3 regions of the Lysinibacillus sp. G4S2 genome follow, and region 3 is predicted to be linked to each of the others. Evidence: a T-box and tRNA genes for the amino acid it is inferred to sense, from the RefSeq annotation. Region 3 holds a T-box; the other regions hold tRNA genes.
The links. A T-box is a leader RNA that pairs with one kind of tRNA and senses whether it is charged. The one in region 3 lies ahead of trpS (tryptophan--tRNA ligase), so its partner is inferred to be a tRNA-Trp.
Positions count from the first base shown of each region.

Region 1: it encodes a tRNA-Trp, which carries the amino acid that the T-box ahead of trpS (tryptophan--tRNA ligase) is inferred to sense. The anticodon was not compared.
Region 2: it encodes a tRNA-Trp, which carries the amino acid that the T-box ahead of trpS (tryptophan--tRNA ligase) is inferred to sense. The anticodon was not compared.

Region 1 covers NZ_JAUCFJ010000002.1:251,100-256,814, forward strand. The annotation lists rRNA gene QUF91_RS01500 (23S ribosomal RNA) at 1-2,440, shown strand, start outside; rRNA gene rrf (5S ribosomal RNA) at 2,501-2,616, shown strand; tRNA gene QUF91_RS01510 (tRNA-Val) at 2,627-2,702, shown strand; tRNA gene QUF91_RS01515 (tRNA-Asp) at 2,707-2,782, shown strand; tRNA gene QUF91_RS01520 (tRNA-Thr) at 2,796-2,871, shown strand; tRNA gene QUF91_RS01525 (tRNA-Tyr) at 2,878-2,961, shown strand; tRNA gene QUF91_RS01530 (tRNA-Trp) at 2,967-3,040, shown strand; tRNA gene QUF91_RS01535 (tRNA-His) at 3,088-3,163, shown strand; tRNA gene QUF91_RS01540 (tRNA-Gln) at 3,174-3,248, shown strand; tRNA gene QUF91_RS01545 (tRNA-Lys) at 3,264-3,336, shown strand; tRNA gene QUF91_RS01550 (tRNA-Arg) at 3,358-3,434, shown strand; tRNA gene QUF91_RS01555 (tRNA-Pro) at 3,450-3,526, shown strand; tRNA gene QUF91_RS01560 (tRNA-Ala) at 3,543-3,618, shown strand; tRNA gene QUF91_RS01565 (tRNA-Ser) at 3,633-3,725, shown strand; tRNA gene QUF91_RS01570 (tRNA-Phe) at 3,731-3,806, shown strand; tRNA gene QUF91_RS01575 (tRNA-Gly) at 3,810-3,883, shown strand; tRNA gene QUF91_RS01580 (tRNA-Ile) at 3,892-3,968, shown strand; tRNA gene QUF91_RS01585 (tRNA-Asn) at 3,973-4,049, shown strand; tRNA gene QUF91_RS01590 (tRNA-Glu) at 4,051-4,122, shown strand; gene QUF91_RS01595 (GerAB/ArcD/ProY family transporter) at 4,332-5,465, opposite strand; gene QUF91_RS01600 (hypothetical protein) at 5,490-5,715, opposite strand, start outside.
Region 2 covers NZ_JAUCFJ010000002.1:4,662,252-4,667,966, forward strand. The annotation lists gene QUF91_RS23820 (RNA-dependent RNA polymerase family protein) at 1-525, opposite strand, end outside; tRNA gene QUF91_RS23825 (tRNA-Leu) at 912-992, opposite strand; tRNA gene QUF91_RS23830 (tRNA-Cys) at 1,040-1,113, opposite strand; tRNA gene QUF91_RS23835 (tRNA-Gly) at 1,122-1,196, opposite strand; tRNA gene QUF91_RS23840 (tRNA-Gln) at 1,204-1,278, opposite strand; tRNA gene QUF91_RS23845 (tRNA-His) at 1,298-1,373, opposite strand; tRNA gene QUF91_RS23850 (tRNA-His) at 1,406-1,481, opposite strand; tRNA gene QUF91_RS23855 (tRNA-Trp) at 1,498-1,571, opposite strand; tRNA gene QUF91_RS23860 (tRNA-Tyr) at 1,585-1,668, opposite strand; tRNA gene QUF91_RS23865 (tRNA-Thr) at 1,679-1,754, opposite strand; tRNA gene QUF91_RS23870 (tRNA-Phe) at 1,764-1,839, opposite strand; tRNA gene QUF91_RS23875 (tRNA-Asp) at 1,855-1,930, opposite strand; tRNA gene QUF91_RS23880 (tRNA-Met) at 1,935-2,009, opposite strand; tRNA gene QUF91_RS23885 (tRNA-Val) at 2,035-2,110, opposite strand; tRNA gene QUF91_RS23890 (tRNA-Glu) at 2,125-2,199, opposite strand; tRNA gene QUF91_RS23895 (tRNA-Ser) at 2,230-2,321, opposite strand; tRNA gene QUF91_RS23900 (tRNA-Asn) at 2,327-2,403, opposite strand; rRNA gene rrf (5S ribosomal RNA) at 2,420-2,535, opposite strand; rRNA gene QUF91_RS23910 (23S ribosomal RNA) at 2,651-5,578, opposite strand.
Region 3 covers NZ_JAUCFJ010000002.1:899,857-905,571, forward strand. The annotation lists gene QUF91_RS04610 (beta-ketoacyl-ACP synthase III) at 1-760, shown strand, start outside; gene fabF (beta-ketoacyl-ACP synthase II) at 791-2,032, shown strand; gene QUF91_RS04620 (hypothetical protein) at 2,354-2,605, shown strand; gene QUF91_RS28270 (YuzI family membrane protein) at 2,647-2,877, shown strand; gene trpS (tryptophan--tRNA ligase) at 2,954-3,943, opposite strand; T-box leader at 4,034-4,265, opposite strand; gene spxA (transcriptional regulator SpxA) at 4,790-5,185, shown strand; gene mecA (adaptor protein MecA) at 5,621-5,715, shown strand, end outside.

The DNA of each region.
Region 1 (5,715 bases), 650 kb from region 3:
ACCGATAGTGAACCAGTACCGTGAGGGAAAGGTGAAAAGCACCCCGGAAGGGGAGTGAAAGAGATCCTGAAACCGTGTGCCTACAAGTAGTTAGAGCCCGTTAATGGGTGATAGCGTGCCTTTTGTAGAATGAACCGGCGAGTTACGATTACGTGCGAGGTTAAGCTTTAGAAGGCGGAGCCGCAGCGAAAGCGAGTCTGAATAGGGCGAATTAGTACGTGGTCGTAGACCCGAAACCAGGTGATCTACCCATGTCCAGGGTGAAGGTGAGGTAACACTTACTGGAGGCCCGAACCCACGCACGTTGAAAAGTGCGGGGATGAGGTGTGGGTAGCGGAGAAATTCCAATCGAACTTGGAGATAGCTGGTTCTCTCCGAAATAGCTTTAGGGCTAGCCTCGTGATGAGAATACTGGAGGTAGAGCACTGTTTGGACTAGGGGGCCATCCCGGTTTACCGAATTCAGACAAACTCCGAATGCCAGATATTTATACACGGGAGTCAGACTGCGAGTGATAAGATCCGTAGTCAAAAGGGAAACAGCCCAGACCACCAGCTAAGGTCCCAAAGTAATCGTTAAGTGGAAAAGGATGTGGCGTTGCACAGACAACCAGGATGTTGGCTTAGAAGCAGCCATCATTTAAAGAGTGCGTAATAGCTCACTGGTCGAGTGACGCTGCGCCGAAAATGTATCGGGGCTAAACGATTCACCGAAGCTGTGGATTGACATCTATGATGTCAGTGGTAGGAGAGCGTTCTAAGTGCGTTGAAGTCAGATCGGAAGGACTGGTGGAGCGCTTAGAAGTGAGAATGCCGGTATGAGTAGCGAAAGACGGGTGAGAATCCCGTCCACCGTATGACTAAGGTTTCCTGAGGAAGGCTCGTCCGCTCAGGGTTAGTCGGGACCTAAGCCGAGGCCGATAGGCGTAGGCGATGGACAACAGGTTGATATTCCTGTACCACCTCCTCACCGTTTGAGAAATGGGGGGACGCAGTAGGATAGGGTAAGCGCGCCGTTGGTTGTGCGCGTCCAAGCAGTAAGGCGTGTGTGTAGGCAAATCCGCACACTGTAACGTTGAGCTGTGATGGCGAGTCCGTATGGACGAAGTTCCTGATTTCACACTGCCAAGAAAAGCCTCTATCGAGGTGAGAGGTGCCCGTACCGCAAACCGACACAGGTAGTCGAGGAGAGAATCCTAAGGTGTGCGAGAGAACTCTCGTTAAGGAACTCGGCAAAATGACCCCGTAACTTCGGGAGAAGGGGTGCTCTTGAGCGTGCAAGCGCATGAGAGCCGCAGTGAATAGGCCCAGGCGACTGTTTAGCAAAAACACAGGTCTCTGCAAAACCGTAAGGTGACGTATAGGGGCTGACGCCTGCCCGGTGCTGGAAGGTTAAGAGGAGTGGTTAGCGCAAGCGAAGCTGCGAATTGAAGCCCCAGTAAACGGCGGCCGTAACTATAACGGTCCTAAGGTAGCGAAATTCCTTGTCGGGTAAGTTCCGACCCGCACGAAAGGCGTAACGATCTGGGCACTGTCTCAACGAGAGACTCGGTGAAATTATAGTACCTGTGAAGATGCAGGTTACCCGCGACAGGACGGAAAGACCCCGTGGAGCTTTACTGTAGCCTGATATTGAATTTTGGTACAACTTGTACAGGATAGGTAGGAGCCAGAGATCTCGGAGCGCCAGCTTCGAAGGAGGCGTCGGTGGGATACTACCCTGGTTGTATTGAAATTCTAACCCATGCCCCTTAGCGGGGTAGGAGACAGTGTCAGGCGGACAGTTTGACTGGGGCGGTCGCCTCCTAAAAGGTAACGGAGGCGCCCAAAGGTTCCCTCAGAATGGTTGGAAATCATTCGTAGAGTGTAAAGGCACAAGGGAGCTTGACTGCGAGACCTACAAGTCGAGCAGGGTCGAAAGACGGGCTTAGTGATCCGGTGGTTCCGCATGGAAGGGCCATCGCTCAACGGATAAAAGCTACCCCGGGGATAACAGGCTTATCTCCCCCAAGAGTCCACATCGACGGGGAGGTTTGGCACCTCGATGTCGGCTCATCGCATCCTGGGGCTGTAGTCGGTCCCAAGGGTTGGGCTGTTCGCCCATTAAAGCGGTACGCGAGCTGGGTTCAGAACGTCGTGAGACAGTTCGGTCCCTATCCGTCGTGGGCGTAGGAAATTTGAGAGGAGCTGTCCTTAGTACGAGAGGACCGGGATGGACACACCGCTGGTGTACCAGTTGTCTTGCCAAAGGCATCGCTGGGTAGCTATGTGTGGACGGGATAAGTGCTGAAAGCATCTAAGCATGAAGCCCCCCTCAAGATGAGATTTCCCATTACGCAAGTAAGTAAGATCCCTCAAAGACGATGAGGTAGATAGGTTCGAGGTGGAAGTGTGGTGACACATGGAGCTGACGAATACTAATCGATCGAGGACTTAACCACAATGTTTGAAACATTCAATGCACGTTTATCCAGTTTTGAAAGAATAATTTCTTTCATATGTCTAGTGATGATGGCAAAGAGGTCACACCCGTTCCCATACCGAACACGGAAGTTAAGCTCTTTAGCGCCGATGGTAGTTGGGGGCTTCCCCCTGTGAGAGTAGGACGTCGCTAGGCATTATACCCAGGAGGATTAGCTCAGCTGGGAGAGCACCTGCCTTACAAGCAGGGGGTCGGCGGTTCGAGCCCGTCATCCTCCACCATTATGGTCCCGTGGTGTAGCGGTTAACATGCCTGCCTGTCACGCAGGAGATCGCCGGTTCGATCCCGGTCGGGACCGCCATTTTTTTTTTTTTGCCGGTGTAGCTCAGTTGGTAGAGCAACTGACTTGTAATCAGTAGGTCGTGGGTTCGACTCCTATCGCCGGCACCATCCCTTGGAGGGGTAGCGAAGTGGCTAAACGCGGCGGACTGTAAATCCGCTCCTTAGGGTTCGGCGGTTCGAATCCGTCCCCCTCCACCATTTTTAGGGGCATAGTTCAACGGTAGAATAGAGGTCTCCAAAACCTTTGGTGTGGGTTCGATTCCTACTGCCCCTGCCAGGTTTCGAGGTACTCGTTATCAAGAACTGCTGTGATTACATATAGTGGCGATTGTGGCGAAGTGGTTAACGCACCGGATTGTGGTTCCGGCATTCGTGGGTTCGATTCCCATCAGTCGCCCCATTTTAACAATTGGGGTATAGCCAAGCGGTAAGGCAACGGATTTTGATTCCGTCATGCCTAGGTTCGAATCCTAGTACCCCAGCCATTCATTTCTTAATATGAGCCATTAGCTCAGTTGGTAGAGCATCTGACTTTTAATCAGAGGGTCGAAGGTTCGAGTCCTTCATGGCTCATCAAGTTTTTATAAAAATTATGCGCCCGTAGCTCAATTGGATAGAGCGTCTGACTACGGATCAGAAGGTTATGGGTTCGACTCCTGTCGGGCGCGCCATAAATCTAACAGTAACGGAATGTAGCTCAGCTTGGTAGAGCACTTGGTTTGGGACCAAGGGGTCGTAGGTTCGAATCCTGTCATTCCGACCAGTTTTTCTTAAATTTTGGGGCCTTAGCTCAGCTGGGAGAGCGCCTGCCTTGCACGCAGGAGGTCAGCGGTTCGATCCCGCTAGGCTCCACCATTTTTAAATATTTTGGAGGTATACCCAAGTCTGGCTGAAGGGATCGGTCTTGAAAACCGACAGGCGGGTAACACCGCGCGGGGGTTCGAATCCCTCTACCTCCTCCATTTTCGGGTCAGTAGCTCAGTTGGTAGAGCATTAGATTGAAGCTCTAAGTGTCGGCGGTTCGATTCCGTCCTGACCCACCATATGCGGGTGTAGTTTAATGGTAAAACCTCAGCCTTCCAAGCTGATGTCGTGAGTTCGATTCTCATCACCCGCTCCAAAAATAATGGGCCTATAGCTCAGCTGGTTAGAGCGCACGCCTGATAAGCGTGAGGTCGATGGTTCGAGTCCATTTAGGCCCACCATTATTCCGAAGTAGCTCAGTTGGTAGTAGCACCTGACTGTTAATCAGGTTGTCGCAGGTTCGAGTCCTGCCTTCGGAGCCACGGCCCCTTGGTCAAGTGGTTAAGACACCGCCCTTTCACGGCGGTAACACGGGTTCGAATCCCGTAGGGGTCATCAAGCATGTTGCACATTCGTGTAACATGCTTTTTCTTATGCTTGTAGATGACTAAAGCATATAAAATAATCTTATGACGCTTGCTTTCGCTAAAAATAATACTTGTAGCTAACGCTTTGCTTTCGCTACAAAAGACATTTGCTGAAAGAAGTTAAAATGCAAAACTGCACACCCAATTTATTAATAGGATTAATAATGGATGTGCGATCTAGGTTGTACCGGAGTCTTTATTATTTAATGTATCATTTTCAGGACCCTTAATATTTCTTAATTTCGCGATAATAAGTAATAGTAAAGGAAGAAAAAGGGCAAATAATGAAATATATAAGGGCCAAGTTTCTTTATTATATTTAGTAGAGTGCATAATATTTGGATGTACAATTTGAGAAAGTGCAACTGTAATCATCCCAAGTGGAAGGATTAACCGTCTGTGATCATTAATTTTAAGTATTTGTCCTAACCCCTTTACGGTTGCGTAAAAATACATGGAGGCTCTGACAAATATCGTGACCATCCAAATAAAAGCCATAATAACTTCAATACGTTGCAGGAAATTACCAATCGAAATTCTTTGCGCTAGAGTGTAACTAGGAAAGGTTCTAAGAGATGTATTCGTTACCCCCAATACTAAGATTGATAATGCTATAACAATTGTTAAAATTAATCCTCCCACAAGTGTGCCAATATAAAATCCTTTCTCACCGGATTTATAGTCATTGATAGCAGATGGAAAAACCATTAATATAACGACTAATGGAAAAGAGAACAGACCCATAAAATGTAAAATGCTATACATAAGAGGCTTTGCTGAAACTTCTAAAATTGGTTGTACATTTTTAATCTCTATTTCAGGGCTTATAAATAACACAAAAATAATAAATATTAACAGAAAAACGGGGAATAGTATTTCTAATGTACGCGCAAAAACTTCTATTCCTAAATAAGCTGCAAAAAGTATAATAAGGTTAAATAATATTGAAAATACAACGGGCGGCGTCTCTGGCATTACCTCTGTCTGAAGAAAATTTCCGATAAAATATAGTAGCTCACCAGATGATAACAATGTTAAAATGACAAATCCAATGGTAAAAATTTTCCCTAAAAAACTCCCCAATATTTTCTCCGTAATCTCAACAAAGGTTAGAGTAGGCATTTTTTTTACTAAAGTCATAAACAGTTTTAGTATAAGCATACTCAATAACGTACCTATAATTGCTACAATCCAAGCATCCTGTTTTACTTCACTTGCAATGCTTGCAGGGATAATTAAAATACTTGTCCCTACGGTAAAAAGAATTACAATTATTGTGAATTGCCGCGAACTTATCAATTGCTTTTCCATAAATATGACCCTCTTTTAAAAAAATTATTTTTTTAATAGCGTTGCTTTTAAAAAGTCACTAATTGGATGGAAAATATACATAATTACATCCAGCGGACTAAAGTGTATTACTTTTAAACTTATACCAATATTTAAGGCGACACCGATAGTTAGCAAAAGGGAAAATGTCCAAATTGTTTTAGCATCTTCTTTTTTTAAACTGGGCAGCTCAAAAAAAATAATACAAGCTGTAATAATTAATATTCCTAAC
Region 2 (5,715 bases), 3.8 Mb from region 3:
CTTCAGGTTACTTTCTGCGAAATATAATGACAAGTAATTTCCCACTATTAATCCATTTGTATTTCCTCTATTCATATTAGATAGGAATCGTTCTTGATGTGTTTCAAAGTCAATTAAATGCGTATATACCCTTCCGTAGTATTCCTTTATATCCATCTTAAGCAGCTGGTCATATACACATAGTCTGTTAAAATCTTCTTCTAATTGTTTATCATATTCTCCTGATACAAAATCCCCAGTCTCAATGTTTGCAGATAAGCGTTTATGTAAAGGATCTAAATTTTGAATTGTATCGAAATTTGATAAATCCTTAAAATGTTCATAAGCTGCTACAAAATTTAATATATTTGGCATCTTCAGGGTGCGATACTTATCTTCTTGTTTTCTAACTCTAAAATTAAAAGGATCAACCCAGCTCAAATTGCTAATATTGAATGAAGATATATCTTCTGGCATTTTAAGCGCATCAACATCAAGATAATGCTTAACTGCATTTTTAAAATTATACAAATTATTAAGTTTCATCTTTTCCTCCTAAATGTGAAGCATCATTTTAAATAAACCTTTTTATATTTTATTTTACTAATGTACTACTCTTTTACATAGTGTTTTTTAGTTGAAAATAAATCCGCACTTCTAGATAAATAAAATACGTACTTTTCTTCCACTAAACTAATTCTTTTATTAAAGGTTCTTTTATTAAAGGTTCTTTTATTAAATAAAAAAAAACCGAAATTTTTAATTCCGGTTGACCATTTTTATCAAAGGTATGACTTTCTTATAAACAATACAACATTACTTCAAATCGACACCTGTTACAGATGAAGAGTAAAGTTAATAAAGATTTGGCACAAATTTGGCACATAGAAAAAGAAAACCCCGAGAAATCAACATCTCGGGGTTGTTTTTGATACCGGTGGTCGGGGTCGAACCGACACTCCAAAGGAACACGATTTTGAGTCGTGCGCGTCTGCCAATTCCGCCACACCGGCACAATGGAGATAAAAAAAATCGGATAAACCGATTAAGTAAGAAATTATGGAGGCGGCAACCGGATTTGAACCGGTGATAAAGGTGTTGCAGACCTGTGCCTTACCACTTGGCTATGCCGCCTTAATATTTGGAGCGGAAGACGAGGTTCGAACTCGCGACCCCCACCTTGGCAAGGTGGTGTTCTACCACTGAACTACTTCCGCAAAAAAATGGCTGGGGTACCTGGATTCGAACCAGGGCGTGACGGAATCAAAATCCGTTGCCTTACCGCTTGGCTATACCCCAAAAGTTAAATATATATAAATGGGGCGACTGATGGGAATCGAACCCACGAATGCCTGAACCACAATCAGGTGCGTTAACCACTTCGCCACAACCGCCATATTATTATATTTTATTATTTTAAATTAAATGGGGCGACTGATGGGAATCGAACCCACGAATGCCTGAACCACAATCAGGTGCGTTAACCACTTCGCCACAACCGCCATGAAATTAATTAATTGGCAGGGGCAGTAGGAATCGAACCCACATCAAAGGTTTTGGAGACCTCTATTCTACCGTTAAACTATGCCCCTATGAATAAAAAACTGGTGGAGGGGGACGGATTCGAACCGCCGAACCCTAAGGAGCGGATTTACAGTCCGCCGCGTTTAGCCACTTCGCTACCCCTCCGGAAAAGTCATGGTGCCGGCGATAGGAGTCGAACCCACGACCTACTGATTACAAGTCAGTTGCTCTACCAACTGAGCTACACCGGCAAAAAAATATGGTGGGTCAGGACGGAATCGAACCGCCGACACTTAGAGCTTCAATCTAATGCTCTACCAACTGAGCTACTGACCCATATTTTTTAAAAAATGGCGGTCCCGACCGGGATCGAACCGGCGATCTCCTGCGTGACAGGCAGGCATGTTAACCGCTACACCACGGGACCATTTTGGTTGCGGGGGCCGGATTTGAACCAACGACCTTCGGGTTATGAGCCCGACGAGCTACCACTGCTCCACCCCGCGATAATAAGGTGATTTATTTAAATAATGGTGGAGGATGACGGGCTCGAACCGCCGACCCTCTGCTTGTAAGGCAGATGCTCTCCCAGCTGAGCTAATCCTCCATCTGGGTATTAAATGGTGACCCCTACGGGATTCGAACCCGTGTTACCGCCGTGAAAGGGCGGTGTCTTAACCACTTGACCAAGGGGCCTTCGTTTGGAATAAAAAATCCTTAAAGTGCTGGCGGAGAGTAAGGGATTTGAACCCTTGAGACAGTGTTAACCGCCTACACGATTTCCAATCGTGCTCCTTCGGCCACTCGGACAACTCTCCAAGAATGGCTCCGAAGGCAGGACTCGAACCTGCGACAACCTGATTAACAGTCAGGTGCTACTACCAACTGAGCTACTTCGGAATAATTTTATCATATAGCCTAGCGACGTCCTACTCTCACAGGGGGAAGCCCCCAACTACCATCGGCGCTAAAGAGCTTAACTTCCGTGTTCGGTATGGGAACGGGTGTGACCTCTTTGCCATCATCACTAGACTATTTTAAAAGACAATACTTATTATAACATATCTTATTAAAATTACAAGCATATTTTTAATAGTTTTTATTCTTTCAAAACTGGATAAACGGTGCATTGAATGTTTCAAACATTGTGGTTAAGTCCTCGATCGATTAGTATTCGTCAGCTCCATGTGTCACCACACTTCCACCTCGAACCTATCTACCTCATCGTCTTTGAGGGATCTTACTTACTTGCGTAATGGGAAATCTCATCTTGAGGGGGGCTTCATGCTTAGATGCTTTCAGCACTTATCCCGTCCACACATAGCTACCCAGCGATGCCTTTGGCAAGACAACTGGTACACCAGCGGTGTGTCCATCCCGGTCCTCTCGTACTAAGGACAGCTCCTCTCAAATTTCCTACGCCCACGACGGATAGGGACCGAACTGTCTCACGACGTTCTGAACCCAGCTCGCGTACCGCTTTAATGGGCGAACAGCCCAACCCTTGGGACCGACTACAGCCCCAGGATGCGATGAGCCGACATCGAGGTGCCAAACCTCCCCGTCGATGTGGACTCTTGGGGGAGATAAGCCTGTTATCCCCGGGGTAGCTTTTATCCGTTGAGCGATGGCCCTTCCATGCGGAACCACCGGATCACTAAGCCCGTCTTTCGACCCTGCTCGACTTGTAGGTCTCGCAGTCAAGCTCCCTTGTGCCTTTACACTCTACGAATGATTTCCAACCATTCTGAGGGAACCTTTGGGCGCCTCCGTTACCTTTTAGGAGGCGACCGCCCCAGTCAAACTGTCCGCCTGACACTGTCTCCTACCCCGCTAAGGGGCATGGGTTAGAATTTCAATACAACCAGGGTAGTATCCCACCGACGCCTCCTTCGAAGCTGGCGCTCCGAGATCTCTGGCTCCTACCTATCCTGTACAAGTTGTACCAAAATTCAATATCAGGCTACAGTAAAGCTCCACGGGGTCTTTCCGTCCTGTCGCGGGTAACCTGCATCTTCACAGGTACTATAATTTCACCGAGTCTCTCGTTGAGACAGTGCCCAGATCGTTACGCCTTTCGTGCGGGTCGGAACTTACCCGACAAGGAATTTCGCTACCTTAGGACCGTTATAGTTACGGCCGCCGTTTACTGGGGCTTCAATTCGCAGCTTCGCTTGCGCTAACCACTCCTCTTAACCTTCCAGCACCGGGCAGGCGTCAGCCCCTATACGTCACCTTACGGTTTTGCAGAGACCTGTGTTTTTGCTAAACAGTCGCCTGGGCCTATTCACTGCGGCTCTCATGCGCTTGCACGCTCAAGAGCACCCCTTCTCCCGAAGTTACGGGGTCATTTTGCCGAGTTCCTTAACGAGAGTTCTCTCGCACACCTTAGGATTCTCTCCTCGACTACCTGTGTCGGTTTGCGGTACGGGCACCTCTCACCTCGATAGAGGCTTTTCTTGGCAGTGTGAAATCAGGAACTTCGTCCATACGGACTCGCCATCACAGCTCAACGTTACAGTGTGCGGATTTGCCTACACACACGCCTTACTGCTTGGACGCGCACAACCAACGGCGCGCTTACCCTATCCTACTGCGTCCCCCCATTTCTCAAACGGTGAGGAGGTGGTACAGGAATATCAACCTGTTGTCCATCGCCTACGCCTATCGGCCTCGGCTTAGGTCCCGACTAACCCTGAGCGGACGAGCCTTCCTCAGGAAACCTTAGTCATACGGTGGACGGGATTCTCACCCGTCTTTCGCTACTCATACCGGCATTCTCACTTCTAAGCGCTCCACCAGTCCTTCCGATCTGACTTCAACGCACTTAGAACGCTCTCCTACCACTGACATCATAGATGTCAATCCACAGCTTCGGTGAATCGTTTAGCCCCGATACATTTTCGGCGCAGCGTCACTCGACCAGTGAGCTATTACGCACTCTTTAAATGATGGCTGCTTCTAAGCCAACATCCTGGTTGTCTGTGCAACGCCACATCCTTTTCCACTTAACGATTACTTTGGGACCTTAGCTGGTGGTCTGGGCTGTTTCCCTTTTGACTACGGATCTTATCACTCGCAGTCTGACTCCCGTGTATAAATATCTGGCATTCGGAGTTTGTCTGAATTCGGTAAACCGGGATGGCCCCCTAGTCCAAACAGTGCTCTACCTCCAGTATTCTCATCACGAGGCTAGCCCTAAAGCTATTTCGGAGAGAACCAGCTATCTCCAAGTTCGATTGGAATTTCTCCGCTACCCACACCTCATCCCCGCACTTTTCAACGTGCGTGGGTTCGGGCCTCCAGTAAGTGTTACCTCACCTTCACCCTGGACATGGGTAGATCACCTGGTTTCGGGTCTACGACCACGTACTAATTCGCCCTATTCAGACTCGCTTTCGCTGCGGCTCCGCCTTCTAAAGCTTAACCTCGCACGTAATCGTAACTCGCCGGTTCATTCTACAAAAGGCACGCTATCACCCATTAACGGGCTCTAACTACTTGTAGGCACACGGTTTCAGGATCTCTTTCACTCCCCTTCCGGGGTGCTTTTCACCTTTCCCTCACGGTACTGGTTCACTATCGGTCACTAGGTAGTATTTAGCCTTGGGAGATGGTCCTCCCGGATTCCGACGGAATTTCACGTGTTCCGCCGTACTCAGGATCCACTCAGGAGAGAACGAACTTTCGACTACAGGGCTTTTACCTGCTCTGGCGGACCTTTCCAAGTCGCTTCATCTAACTCGCTCTTTTGTAACTCCGTATAGAGTGTCCTACAACCCCAAGAGGCAAGCCTCTTGGTTTGGGCTCTTCCCGTTTCGCTCGCCGCTACTCAGGGAATCGATTTTTCTTTCTCTTCCTCCAGGTACTTAGATGTTTCAGTTCCCTGGGTCTGCCTTCAAGACGCTATGAATTCACGTCAAGATACTACGCGATTAAACGTAGTGGGTTCCCCCATTCGGAAATCTCCGGATCAAAGCTCACTTACAGCTCCCCGAAGCATATCGGTGTTAGTGCCGTCCTTCTTCGGCTCCTAGTGCCAAGGCATTCGCCGTGCGCCCTTAATAACTTAACCAAGTTATTAAGCCTATAAAAAAACTTAAAAAATTAATGTGTTTGTTACAATTTCAATGTCGTTTTATCCAGTTTTCAAAGAACAAGTTTTGAAGTGTTTCATTCGTAAGAATGAACCTTCAAAACTGAACGCAAAAC
Region 3 (5,715 bases):
AGAGGCTATTGCAAATGCGGGTATTACACCTGAAGAAATAGGCTTAATACTTGTAGCAACTGTAACTCAAGATCAAATGTTTCCAAGTGTAGCATGTATGGTTCAGGAGCAAATTGGAGCAGTTAATGCAGCAGCGATGGACCAATCGGCTGCTTGTGCAGGATTTATATATAGTTTAGTGACAGCAAAGCAATTTGTAGAAGCAAATGCTTATAAATATGTCTTAGTAGTAGGTGTTGAAAAGCTGTCGAAGGTACTTGATTGGGAAGATCGCAATACAGCAGTGTTATTCGGTGACGGTGCATGTGCAGCAATTGTTGGTCAAGTATCAGAAGGTAGAGGTATCTTATCATTTGAGCTTGGAGCTGATGGTACAGGTGGAAAGCATTTATCTTTAACACAGCAGGACACAATCGCTATGAATGGCCGTGAAGTATTTAAGTTTGCAGTACGTCAAATGGGTGAATCTGCAGTAACCGTGTTAAATAAAGCAGGTTTAACAAAAGAAGATGTAGATTTTTTAGTGCCGCATCAGGCGAATATTCGAATTATGGAATCTGCTCGTGAGCGTCTAGAGCTGCCACCGGAAAAAATGTCAAAAACGATTCACAAATATGGTAATACGTCAGCAGCATCTATTGGTATTTCCTTGGTAGATGAGCTTGAAGCAGGTAAGATAAAAGATGATGATTTATTAGTACTTGTTGGATTTGGCGGTGGCTTAACATGGGGCGCCGTTGCAATGAGATGGGGAAAATAATAACTAAAAATGCTTGAGGGGAGTAAGACAATGAGTAAACGACGAGTAGTAATTACAGGAATTGGCGCAGTTACACCACTAGGGAATAGCATCGAAGAAACATGGGCTAACATTAAAGCTGGAAAATCAGGGATTGGCGAGTTAACTCGTTTAAATAAAGATCAATTCGCAGCAAAAATCGCTGCTGAAGTGAAAGACTTTGATATTGAAAAATATATCGAACGTAAAGAAGCTCGTAAAATGGACCGCTTTACACAGTACGCTCTAGCAGCGTCTATTATGGCGATGGAAGATTCACAATTAACGATCGATGAAGAGCTAGCACCACGTGCAGGTGTTTGGATTGGCTCTGGTATCGGTGGTATGGAAACATATGAACAACAATTTGTAACATTCCAAGAGCGTGGCGCAAGACGTGTAAGTCCATTCTTTATCCCAATGATGATTCCGGATATGGCTTCAGGCCAAGTGTCGATTCACTTTGGGGCAAAGGGTATTAACTCTTGTTCAGTAACTGCTTGTGCTTCAGGAACAAACTCGATTGGGGATGCTTTTAAAGTAATCGAACGTGGCGATGCAGATGTCATGATTTCTGGTGGTGCTGAGTCGCCAATCGTTACGATGGCAGTGGCAGGCTTCTGTGCAAATACTGCTTTATCTTTAAATACAGATCCACAAAAGGCTTGTCGTCCATTCGATAAAAATCGCGATGGTTTCATTATCGGTGAGGGCGCAGGGATTGTCATTTTAGAAGAGTATGAGCACGCAAAAGCACGCGGTGCAAAAATCTATGCGGAAGTTCTTGGCTATGGTTCAACAGGTGATGCGCATCATATTACAGCTCCAGCCCCAGAAGGAGAAGGTGCTTCACGTGCAATGTTGCAAGCATTAGCTGATGGCGGTGTAGAAGCTTCACAAGTTGACTATATTAATGCACATGGAACAAGTACACCATATAATGACTTATTTGAAACACAGGCTGTAAAGGCTGCCTTTGGGGAACATGCTTATAAACTTGCAATGAGTTCTACAAAGTCGATGACAGGTCATTTATTAGGTGCAGCTGGTGGTGTTGAAGCTATTTTCACAGCGTTAGCTCTTAAAGAAGGTATTTTACCACCAACAATTAATTTAGTAGATCCAGATCCAGAATGTGATTTAGATTATGTACCAAATGAAGCTCGAGAGGCAGATATTAAATATGCTATGAGTAACTCACTTGGATTTGGTGGACATAACGCTAGTCTTTTATTCAAAAAAATCGAGGAATAATAAAGTAAAATTAAAACAGTGGGGGTTTTTCATCCCCACTGTTTATTTGTTTTCACCAATCGGGGCAGTTAATTAAAGTGTCATCAATGTTTTAAAAAAATTAATGTCCGTTGCGAGATATATTTTACCATTAAAAAAGTGAATGCTATGTCTACTTATCATAACCAAACAGAATTGACTTATAACAGTGAAACGATTGTACATCTGTTGTTGTGTTGCTTCGCTTTTGCACAAATAACACTTGTTGCTGACGCGATGTTTTCGCATATAAAGGCATTTTGTTTACAGAGCGGTTGATTGGAGTGGAGACTGGGCGACTCCTTGGGGATCAGCGTCACAGATGAGACCCTGGAGCGAGCATCGCGAGTGAAGCGGCTCATCGGGCGCCCCCAGGAAGCTCTGCTCTGCGCGAAAGCGAAGCGTCAGCGGCAAATGTTTTCTGTAGCGAAAGCAAAGCGACAGCTACAAAGCGCCCAGTCGGAACGGAAATCAACCCCTCGTTTTGCAGAAGAGCCTTACATAAAAAACGTCAGCCAATTTACGTGGCTGACGTCTTTTTTTATAGTTTTGTGAATAGATGATAAGTAAGAAGAAATAGAAAGGATGCCCTTATTATGTTCCGACTCTTTTTATTTTTAATATGCTACGGCCTATTGATTCTCTCATTAGGGAATCTCATATTGTATTTGAATTATCGGACACTCGGATATTCCTGGATAGTTGTTTTTAAATTCATGGTGCATACAACAGAATTTTATATGGCTATTGGATCAGCCATTGTGTTATGTGCTATTGTTTTTGATCTTGGTTTTGATAAGACTCTAGACATAAAAGATAAAATGTGACGCTTCTCTTATTCTCTTTTTGGCCAAGCTCTTACAATCAATTTCGCCAAAGCTACAAGATCAATTCCGTTTTCTTTTAGCGACGCGCACGACCAAGGCCCATTGCTTCTTCCATGCGTTTTAATGTAGCGCTAGCAATAGCGTTTGCCTTTTCAGCGCCTTCATCTAAAATAGTATCTAATGCTGAGGATTCTACTAAATTGTAGAACTTCTCTTGAATTGGTGTAAGGTGATCAATAACTGCTGCTGCAACACCTTGCTTGAAACCACCATAACCAACGCCTTCGTATTTTTTTACAAGATCGTCAATAGATACGCCTGAAATGGCAGACTCGATTGTTAGTAAATTAGAAACGCCAGGTTTATTTTCCACATCAAATGCCACAATACCATCAGAGTCAGTTACAGCTGATTTAATTTTTTTCTCAATATCTTTCGCTGAATCTAAAAGCTTAATTGTAGCTTTTGTATTTGGATCTGATTTACTCATTTTCTTTGTTGGCTCTTGAAGTGATTTAATACGAGCTCCTGCTTTTGGTAATTGAATTTCAGGAATCGTTAAAACATCACCATAACGTTTGTTAAAGCGTTCTGCAAGATCACGAGTAAGCTCAATATGCTGTTTCTGGTCATCGCCAACTGGAACAATGTTTGTGTTGTACAAAAGGATGTCTGCTGCCATTAGTGGTGGATATGTTAAAAGAGCTGCAGAAACACTTTCTTTACCATGAGATTTATCCTTGAACTGTGTCATACGTTCAAGCTCTCCAATCGATGCGACACATTGTAACATCCAGCCTGCCTGTGCATGAGCTGGCACCTCAGATTGAATAAATAATGTAGATTTTGTTGGATCGATGCCAGTAGCAATATACGTTGCTGCTAAGTTGCGAATATTTTGACGTAATTCTTTTGGATCTTGTGCCACTGTTATGGCATGCTGATCAACGATACAATACACAGCATCACCTTCATCTTGTAATGCAGGGAATTGCTTGAATGCTCCTAAATAGTTCCCTAAAGTAACAATACCGGTTGGCTGTACGCCTGAAAAAATAGTTGTCATTGTCATTTCCTCCTTGAATTTAAGTCCCTTAGACGTTTTTACATAAGTGCCGAAATAAAAAACATCATGCGTCCTCATTAGTTTTTCTAATGAAGGGACGAATGATGTTTGAATCCGCGGTACCACCCAGCTTGCCTAAAACGGCCACTTTGCTTCGTAACGTGAAGGGACGAGCTTTGCTAATAGACTTAAGTAAGGATACTTAGACGTTCACAAAGCTAACTCGGAAGTCCATTCCAAATGCTTACACGATCTGTTTGCAGCAACCACAGACTCTCTAAACGTGTAAAGCATAAGTACTACTCTTCGTCAGCGTTTTTAGTTCATTCAATAACCGTCTTCTTCCATCTGTGTAGATGGCGAGGTGGAATTGATTTGTTGCAAAGAATTATATTATAAAGGCTCGGTGTAATGCAAGTGTGGAAAGTCAGACTTTTGGCGGTGTTTTTTTTCTGAAAAAACTTATATGCTATTTTTGCTGTTCTTTTTTGTTAGAAAAGCAACCAATATTAGTAAATATACGTCTAGATTTGTACATACTAGGCTGACAATATTCTCGTTTAAGATTTTTAAATGAGAACAAGGGCAATTAAGAAATGGATGTTTAAAATGTTCAGCGAATGGGAATATTAATAGTAGTGCATGAAGCATACAAAGAAGTAACTACTTTGGATGTTATGTAAATAGACAGAAAATTTCGTGATAAAGTTATTCTTTTTTTTATTGGAACTATATTCAAATACAACAGAGTACTGTATAATGGGTATGTAGTTTTACATTACATTAATTCTAATTTAACACACTGGTTTATAGATAATGATTAAAAGGAAAGGATGTGTCAGTATGATAGTAACTTTATTTACATCACCAAGTTGTACGTCTTGCCGAAAAGCGAAAGCATGGTTAGAGGAGCATGAAATCCCATATACAGAACGTAATATATTTTCCGAACCGTTAAGCATTCGTGAAATTAAAGAAATTTTACGTATGACAGAGGATGGTACGGATGAAATTATTTCAACCCGCTCGAAGATTTTCCAAAAATTAAATGTAGATGTTGAAAGCTTGCCATTACAACGCTTATATGAATTAATTCAAGAGTATCCAGGTTTATTACGTCGCCCAATCATTTTAGACGAGAAACGTTTACAAGTTGGCTATAACGAGGATGAGATTCGTCGTTTCCTACCTCGTAAAGTACGTGCTTATCAATTGCAAGAAGCACAGCGTATGGTGAACTAATATCTCCGAGTTCTGCATAAAATAAGTATTAGATGTTACAAATGCAACAAGCATATTGTGACATCTATTTTTTTGTGTTTTACTTATGTAAAACCTTCTATATAAAGTATAATAATTAGTAGGGGAAAGTCATATATTTCCGTAAAAGTATGTTAAACTTGATTTAAACTTAATAGTTTACTACAATTTCAATAATTCAAATATCTTCTGTGAAACGGTGTATATCCTTTTCATTTTATGACAGGACAGCATACAATAGAATTAGAGACAACTGTGGACAATTAAATTTTGATTTCGGTTGCTCAGGCGGTTTTACTGTAGTGTGGTCAAAGGTTGAAAAACAAATGGAGTATGAGGTTAAAAACAATGAATAATAGCATACTAATGAAACAAAACTGTTTTTCGACAAATGACAGTGAAGGGAGATGAGGTCTAGTGGACATCGAACGTGTAAACGAAAATACACTCAAGCTCTTTATTACGTACAATGATATAGAGGATCGCGGCTATAGTCGTGAAGAAATTTGGTA